Regions from separate parts of the Dorea sp. AM13-35 genome, predicted to be linked through region 3. Evidence: predicted binding sites of a transcription regulator. Region 3 holds the regulator's gene; each other region holds the start of a gene.
The links. The regulator Rex, encoded in region 3, represses fermentation and respiration genes when NADH is low (regulators of the CRP and FNR family bind a similar motif). The targets are predictions, from matches to a motif close to ATTGTTAANTANTTAACAAT.
Positions count from the first base shown of each region.

Region 1: DW152_RS07970 (proline racemase family protein) is a predicted target of Rex. The motif match lies at 910-929, and genes of this name have one in related genera.
Region 2: gap (type I glyceraldehyde-3-phosphate dehydrogenase) is a predicted target of Rex. The motif match lies at 1,356-1,375, and genes of this name have one in related genera.
Region 4: pdxA (4-hydroxythreonine-4-phosphate dehydrogenase PdxA) is a predicted target of Rex. The motif match lies at 1,019-1,038, and genes of this name have one in related genera.

Region 1 is NZ_QUCZ01000006.1:53,837-56,049, reverse strand. Features, by position in the region: gene DW152_RS07975 (proline reductase-associated electron transfer protein PrdC) at 1-365, opposite strand, end outside; tRNA gene DW152_RS13260 (tRNA-Sec) at 652-749, opposite strand; gene DW152_RS07970 (proline racemase family protein) at 1,098-2,132, shown strand.
Region 2 is NZ_QUCZ01000006.1:156,431-158,643, reverse strand. Features, by position in the region: gene gap (type I glyceraldehyde-3-phosphate dehydrogenase) at 188-1,213, opposite strand; gene DW152_RS08440 (rhodanese-like domain-containing protein) at 1,588-2,213, opposite strand, start outside.
Region 3 is NZ_QUCZ01000001.1:550,880-553,092, reverse strand. Features, by position in the region: gene abc-f (ribosomal protection-like ABC-F family protein) at 1-787, opposite strand, end outside; gene DW152_RS02695 (redox-sensing transcriptional repressor Rex) at 922-1,578, shown strand; gene DW152_RS02690 (NAD(P)H-hydrate dehydratase) at 1,752-2,213, shown strand, end outside.
Region 4 is NZ_QUCZ01000006.1:13,023-15,235, forward strand. Features, by position in the region: gene DW152_RS07715 (triose-phosphate isomerase) at 155-943, opposite strand; gene pdxA (4-hydroxythreonine-4-phosphate dehydrogenase PdxA) at 1,247-2,213, shown strand, end outside.

The DNA of each region.
Region 1 (2,213 bases), on a different contig from region 3:
GGGTTGATCTCCGGATTAATCTCTCCCATCGGAGTCTCTGCCAAGTTAATGTTAAGCTTAACTCCTGTCGGGAATCCAGCTCCTCCCATTCCAACTACTCCGGCTGCTTTTACCATATCCAGTTTACTTGCATCTTCCGGCACATCGATCGGCACGAATTCATCCGGCTGCTCATCTGCAGCTTCAATGATGATTCTGTCATCTGTAATCTCTGTTACTTTTCCGTATACACTGGCATAGATGTTAGCTCCAAGTCCAGTCGGTGTAGCAATCAGTGTACCTTTTTTTACATCCGCCCCAACTTCAACGCACGGTGCACACGGTGCGCCAACATGCTGACGTAATAAAATCTGTACTTTTCCCATGACACTATTCTCTCCTTTTCTTTTATATATAAGTAAAAAACGAAACCTATACCATAGTTCGTTTACTTATTCTGACTTAACTTCGCTGTTACATTCTGTTCTTCTGACTTTTAAACTTTTAATATAATATGTAGATAATGCATACTCTCCAGCTTTCTGCTGTGAGAATATAAATTGTATAATCATTATTATTCTTTTTTTATCCGTTGTTCAGCTCGCCACATTCCTTTATTCATAGATGCTTTCTATAAGTTATTTTTTTAACGTAACATAGCTGCACTTCTTCTGGCGGAGGCATGTGGGAATCGAACCCACCCAGGACGCTCTTAACGCCCCACACTAGTTTTGAAGACTAGGAGGCACACCAGTCACCCATCTACCCCCATATTATACGCTTTTCATTCGCTTGTTAAGAATAGCACAATATTCGTTATTTTTCAACACTTTTTATTTAAATTTATAATATCAAAAAAGCATTGACTTTTCAAGGGTTTTCGTAGATAATAGAAGCAAGAGATTAAACGCGGTACTAGAATACAGTCTATTTGTTAATTTTATATCGTACTTTTGTATAATTATTCGTGTTTATCACTGAATTTGCTCTCATTTTTTTGAGTCTATTTTAAAAAAGGCACATTGCAAACTCGGGGTTTCTATGTGTTTTTATAAAATTTATAGAGGTTTTCTATAAATAATAATTATTCAATATCTCATATTAAGGAGGGACTAATTATGGAGTTAAAAGCAAATGTGAATTTTGCAAACTACGAGGCAGCACTTCAGGTTGTTGACGCACATACAGCCGGAGAATTTTGCCGTATGGTAATCGGGGGATTTCCAGAGCCGGAAGGCAACACTATGATTGAAAAGAAAAAATGGATGGAGGAGAATTACGATCACGTTCGTACAGCTCTGATGCTGGAGCCTAGAGGACACCACGATATGTTTGGCGGTTTCTTATGCAAACCAGTCAGCGACGAAGCAGATCTGGGAGTTATCTTCATGGATACAGGCGGATATCTGAACATGTGCGGACATTGTACAATCGGTTCCGTTACTGTTGCAATCGAAGCAGGACTCGTTGAATCCCACGAAGGTGAAAACGAAGTTGTTCTGGAAGCTCCTGCAGGAATCATTCGTACAACAGCTGTGGTAGAGAACGGAAAAGTTACAGGTGTTACACTTACAAATGTACCTGCATTCGTTTACAAAGACAACTTAACAGTTAATATTGACGGAGTAGACATTCCTTATACTATTTCATTCGGTGGAAGTTTCTTCGCATTAGTTGATACAACTAAGCTTGACATCGGAGAAATCAATGCCAAGACAGTTCCGGCATACACAGCTCTCGGAATGAAGATGCGTGATAAGATCAATGCTGAAGTTAAGATTCAGCACCCAACACTTGACATCACAGAAGTTGACCTTGTTGAGTTCTACGGACCAACACCAAATCCGGATCAGGCTACTATGAGAAACGTTGTAGTATTCGGTGATGCTCAGGCTGACCGTTCACCTTGCGGAACAGGTACAAGTGCTAAACTTGCTACACTTCATAAATGGGGTGAGCTTGGCGTTGGAGAAGAATTCATTTACGAAAGCTTCATGGGAACACGTTTCAAAGGTGTAATCAAAGAAGAAACTAAGATCGGTGATTACGATGCAGTTATTCCAATGGTTACAGGTACAGCTTACCTGACAGGTGTTGCTACATATATTATCGATGGAGACGATCCGTTAAAATACGGTTTCCTTATCGGATAATTATTCATCAGATTATATTTACGGGAGAGAACCTGTTTCTTGGTTCTCTCTTGTTTTATTATAGCAGTATAGAAAATGTAT
Region 2 (2,213 bases), on a different contig from region 3:
GGCGTAAGACACCAAGAATCAGCTTGTATCTCACAAGTCCACAGAAACATCTCACCACGAAAAAGCACCCCAGAAGATCTGCTCATCGACAATTCTCCTGAGATGCTTTTTCGTGACTTTCGACTGTTATTACGGATATTTACTTTTTCTTATATTTTTACTTTTTCATTCTACAACCCTGGTATCACTATTTGATACCGTTATCTACCTGATACATATGTTTGATCAGGCGGAAAATCTGATTTGTGTACCCCCACTCATTATCATAGAAACTGATAAGCTTGAAGAAATGTCCATTGATCTGGATTCCTTCACGTGCATCAAAGGATGATGCATGGCTGTCTCCGATAAAGTCAGAAGATACTACTTCGTCATCGATATAATCTAAAATTCCTTTCAGATATGTCTCTGAAGCTTCTTTCATTTTCTTACAAATATCTTCGTAACTGGTTTCTGTTTTTAAAGCAACATTCAAATCCACAATGGATACATCTGAAGTCGGTACACGGTAAGAAATCCCATTCATGCGATCTTTTAATGTTGGAATAACGAGTGAAATCGCTTTTGCAGCTCCTGTTGTGGATGGGATCAGGTTGCCAAATACGGCACGTCCTGTACGCCAGTCTTTAAGTGAACGGCAGTCAACTACTTTCTGCTTAGCTGTAGCAGAATGTATCGTAGACATTAATCCATACTCAATTCCGTAATTGTCTTCTAAGACTTTACACAATGGTGCAAGACAGTTTGTTGTACACGATGCATTCGAAACAACATGCATAGACGGCTGATAAAGTTCGTGGTTGATTCCCATTACAAATGTCGGTGTATCCTGGTCTTTAGCAGGTGCGGAAATGATTACTTTCTTCGCGCCACCTTTGATATGTGCCATTGCTTTCTCTGTAGTACAGTAAGCACCTGTCGCATCTATAATATATTCTGCTCCACATTCCCCCCAACGAATGTCTGCAGCATCATTTTCCGAGTATACACGAATCTTCTCACCATTAACGATGATTCCATCCTCATACTTTTCGAGCGTTCCCTGAAAACGTCCGAATATTGAATCGTAACGGATCATATAAAGAATATAATCCAGATCAGCGTTTCTTACGTTGATCCCACAAAGTTTAAACTGCTCCGGCTGATCGATGGCAATACGGAATGCGACTCTGCCAATGCGTCCAAATCCGTTGATGCCAATTGTTATTGCCATAATAAATACCTCCTGTGTATGACATATTAATACTTTTGTATCTTTCCCCATTTGCAATAACAGTCCGCCACAATCTATCGCGAGTGTAACATACTTTTTCCCGGAATACTACCGAATTGACAGTAATTAATCATTTAACGGGATACGTAAATATTTAACAAGATTTCGATTTTTTCACAGATATTTCTGACTGAATATGTTTCCTTCCGACAACCTCCTAATCAGGATTAAAAAGAATAGAAATGAAGTTTCCTATTATATAGAAAATGGTGCCCTGCGTATCTGCGCAAAGCACCATTTTATTCGTATTATATTCTTTATTTATAAATCATTATGCTTAAACCATTTCATACCTGTAAGCACTTAGATTCATTTTATTGAGCCGGGCTTACAACAACTTTGTATGTTGCCTTATTTCCAGCTTTTGTTCTTGCAGTAATAGTAGCTTCTCCTGCTGCGACTGCTGTAACTTTTCCAGTTGCATCTACTGTTGCAACCTTCTTGTCGGAAGAGCCGTAAACAACTTTACTGCTTACACGTGCCGGCCAGCAAGCCAGTTTATTTTCTGCTGCAGAAGCTCCTGCAACAAGCATTTTACCGGAAGCATCTTTGTTTACTTCTTCTGCTGCAAAGCTAAGCTGTGCATAGTTCTTTACAACATCTGCAGATACGTCCTGGATTGGCCATGCAGCTTTGTCTTTCTGCCAATTCAGCTGCCATAACCACCATCCGCCATCATACACGCTGATGTTCTTCACACCATTCTGATAGCAGATCAGGAATGGGATTGTAGCTCTCCATCCGGTTCCGCAATAGAATGATAATTCATTGTCTAAAGAAGAGTCAGACTCTGCAAGAATAGATTTTACTTTGTCGATTCCTACAACTTTACCGTTTTCAACATAGCTTCCGTCATCTGTGTTATGTCCCCATACAGCACCTAAAGGCTCTCCTGCATAGTCGATATATCCATAACCTGTTTCTTCGCCTTCAAATTCTT
Region 3 (2,213 bases):
TGAGATATTCTTTGATACGCGCTTCGCGGATCTGCTGTTTTTTCTGAGAGTAATCAGTATAATTACCAGAATAAGTCATCAGTTTACCGTTTTCTATTTCGATGACTTTCGTTACAATCCGGTTCAGAAAATAACGGTCGTGTGAGACGATCAGTACTGCACCCGGATAATTTAATATGTAAGTTTCCAGCCACGTGATTGAATTCAAATCCAGGTGGTTGGTCGGCTCGTCCAGAAGCAGAATATCCGGTTTAGTAAGCAGAAGTTTGCCGAGAGAAACACGGGTTTTCTGTCCTCCGGAGAGCGTATTCACCGGTTTGGTAAATTCTTCTTCCTGAAAACCTAGTCCCTTTAAGACGCCAGTCAGTTCGCTTTCGTAAGCATATCCATTTTCGCGTTCAAATGCTGCGGTCAGCCGGTTGTAGGAGTCCATGTGGTCTTCCAGAGAGTCTCCACTTAAGTCCTTCATCTCCAGTTCCAGCTGACGGATTTTCTGTTCCATGGCAATGATATCTGCTTTTGCCGTGCGCACTTCTTCGTAGATCGAACGATCTGTATTCATGTCCTGATGCTGGGCGAGATATCCCATAGTCTTTCCTTTGGTCAGGATGACGGAACCACCATCTGACGGCAGTTCTCCGGCAATTATCTTGAAAATAGTAGATTTGCCGGCTCCGTTCGGGCCTACAAGGGCAGCTTTCTCATGATCTTCTATATGAAAAGAACCATCTTTCACAATGATTTCTTCACCAAATGTTTTGTTAATTCCATGACAGGCAAGTATCATAAAAAATTCCTCCTTATCTGTTCACATACGTTCTTATTATAGCGAAAACGTAATAAAAAAACTACTAAAAAATTGACTTTATTCATACAATTTTATATAATAACAGTTAGAATATATATGGGAAGGTGAAAAAATTGGATAATCGAGGAATATCACAGGCAGTCATCCGACGTTTGCCGCGATATTATAGATATTTAGGAGAACTCCTTGAAAATGGGGTAGAACGTATTTCTTCTAACGATCTGAGCAAAAGGATGAAGGTTACTGCGTCTCAGATTCGTCAGGATCTTAACAATTTCGGAGGATTCGGACAGCAGGGATACGGCTATAATGTCAAATATCTATATACAGAGATCGGCAAAATCCTGGGACTGGAAGAAGATCATAAGATCATAATCATTGGTGCAGGTAATTTGGGACAGGCACTTGCAAATTATGCAGCGTTTGAAAAACGTGGATTTATCCTGACCGGAATTTTTGATGTAAATCCGCGTCTGGAGGGAGTTGCGATTCGTGGAGTGCCGATCCGCATGATGGACGAGTTGAAGTCCTTTGTCCAGAAGAATGATGTAGAGATTGCTGTACTTACAATTCCAAAAGAGAAGGCAATCGAAGTTGCGAATATGCTTGTGGAGAACGGCGTGCGCGCGATTTGGAACTTTGCACATACGGACCTCAATATGCCGGATAACATCATTGTTGAGAATGTGCATTTGTCAGAGAGTCTGATGCAGTTATCTTATAACATCAGTCGTTATAATGAAGACCAGCGCAAAAAAGGAAAGAACTAGTAAAAGCAGACGTATAGAAACAGGCATGTGTATACAGGCTTGTTTTTATACGTCCTTTTTATATGATACCAGAGCAGAAAAGCCTGCATTCATGTGAGCTTGTCAGTAAGCGGATGTAAGATTTTGTGACTCCGCAGGTGTCATAAGTACGATTATATTAGGGAGATGAGCATATGAGGTTTTTACCGGATGGAGACAGTATGAAGGCGGCAGATAAGGATACGATAGAGAATCTCGGTATCCCATCACTGGAACTGATGGAACGTGCGGCGAGGAGTTGTATTGATTCCATGAAAAAGGAAAAGCTGGATTTTACAGATGTTCTGATTGTCTGTGGATCGGGAAATAATGGCGGAGATGGTTTTGCTATTGCGAGACTTTTAAAAGAAGAAGGATGTGCGGTTACTGTTTTTATGGCGGGGAATCCGGCACATTTAAGTGCGGAATGCCGGTATCAGTGGAAGCTTTTTGAAAGCATTGGAGGATCGATCCGCGACCACTACCCGGATGGCACATACAGCCTGATCATTGATGCTATATTCGGTGTTGGTCTGAGTCGGGAAGTAACCGGGCATTACCGGGAAGTTATCGAGTGGATGAATGAAGCGTCCGGAACAAAAGTTGCAGTGGATATT
Region 4 (2,213 bases), on a different contig from region 3:
AAAGCAGTGTGGATAAATTACAAAATTCAAAGTCTGTATTGTGGATAAAAACTAATAGGGAAATAACAGCAGAAGCCCCGTTTCACACATACCGGTGAAACGGGGCTTCTTTTGGAATTGATAAATAATATAAGTAAGCAAACAGCAAAAGGACTTATGCCTGTGCTGCTTCGTAAGTAGCTTTTGCATCACGGATCAGCTTGTCAAACTTGTCTGCCTGCCATGCAGCACGTCCGGTAAATAATCCGTCAATAGATGGCTGAACAATGAGTTCATTGGCATTGCCGGGATTGACACTTCCACCGTACAGAACCGGAATGTCCTTAGAAGCATCACCGAAGATCTCTTGCAGACACTCTTTGATAACTTTGTGCATCTCTTCTGCGTAATCTGCGGAAGCAGGTGTTCCATTTACACCGATGGACCATACCGGCTCATAAGCAACCCAGATATTCGGAACCTGTGAAACCGGAACATCGTGGAAGCCGACCTTTAACTGTGTGCGGAGCACTTCTGCGCTGATACCGAAATTCTTCTCTTCAGCAGTCTCACCAATGCAGAGCAGAGTCGTGAAGCCATGATTCAGAGCGGCTTTTACTTTCTTATTCTCTTCAACGTCTGTCTCTCCGAATACATGACGTCTCTCGGAATGTCCGATCATTACAAGATCCAGCCCGAGTTCTTTTAACATAACCGGTGAAATCTCTCCGGTAAACTGACCTTCGTCTTCCCAACACATATTCTGTGCACCGATTTTTACATAATTGCGGTCTACTTTATTCACTGCACTTTCCAGTGTTGTATAGGAAGGAATGATGAACAGTTCAATCTCGTCACGGCTGATGTCCTTTGTATGTTCAACCAGTGACTGGAGATATTCTACAGTCTCCTTGATAGGCTTGTACATTTTCAGGTTACTTCCAAAGTATAACTTTTTCTTCATGTCATCCTCCTCGATTCTATATGAAAAATTGTTGGTTTCATTATACATCCGAAACGAAAAAAATGCAACAAAATCCATGACAAAAAAATAACAAAACGAAAAAACGAAAAAAAACGAAATAATAGGCGCAAATAATAGTAAATATTCACAAAAACTGTAATGAAAATGTGTTTGAATCTACTGAAATGATAAAAAGCTATTGAAAAACGAAAGCAAAAGTAATAAAATAAAATCAACAAATGAAAACAAAACAAAAATACAAAACATAAAACGAAAGTATTCGAAAACGAAAGGAAGAGAAAAATGAGCGAGAAATTCAGACCAGTTACAGCAATTACAATGGGAGATCCGGCAGGTATCGGACCAGAGATTGTAGTAGGAACTATGCTTTCAGAAGAGATTCATGAATGCTGTAAACCATTTGTGATCGGAAGTCAGGCAATCATGGAAAGAGCTGCAAAGGTTCTTGGAAAAGAATTAAAATACAACAAGATCACAGATCCTTCCGAAGCAAAATATGAATTTGGAACAATCGATATTCTGGAAACAGGAGATTACGATACAGACTCTATCGAGTGGGGAAAAGAGCAGAAGCTTGCAGGACAGATGGCAATCGACTGGGTTATGAAATCTATCGAACTTGGAATGGCTAAGAAAGTAGATGCAGTTTCTACATCTCCGATCCACAAAGGAGCTATCAAATTAGTCGGAGTAAAAGAGCCTGGACATACAGAGATTTATCAGCATCAGACAAATTCTCCATATGCGCTGACAATGTTCTCATGTCATAAATTAAGAGTATTCTTTGTAAGCCGTCACATGTCATTGGTAGACGCTTGCCACTATGCAACAAAAGACGTAATCTTAGAGAACGTTATCAACATTGATAAAGAACTTCGTAAAGTCGGAATCGAGAATCCACTGATCGCAGTTGCCGGATTAAATCCACACAACGGAGACAACGGATTATTCGGAACAGAAGAGCTTACAGATATCGGACCGGCTGTTGAAGCTGCAAAAGCAAAAGGAATCAATGCAATCGGACCTTGCCCGGCTGACTCTGTATTTAACATTGGCAAATCCGGTAAATTCGATGCAATCCTTTCTCTGTATCACGATCAGGGACACATTGCTTGTAAGACACTTGATTTCGAAAAATCCGTAACACTGACATTCGGACTTCCGTTTATCAGAAGTTCTGTAGATCACGGAACAGCATTTGATATCGCGGGAAAAGGAATCGCAGGATGTGTAAGTCTGATCGAATCTA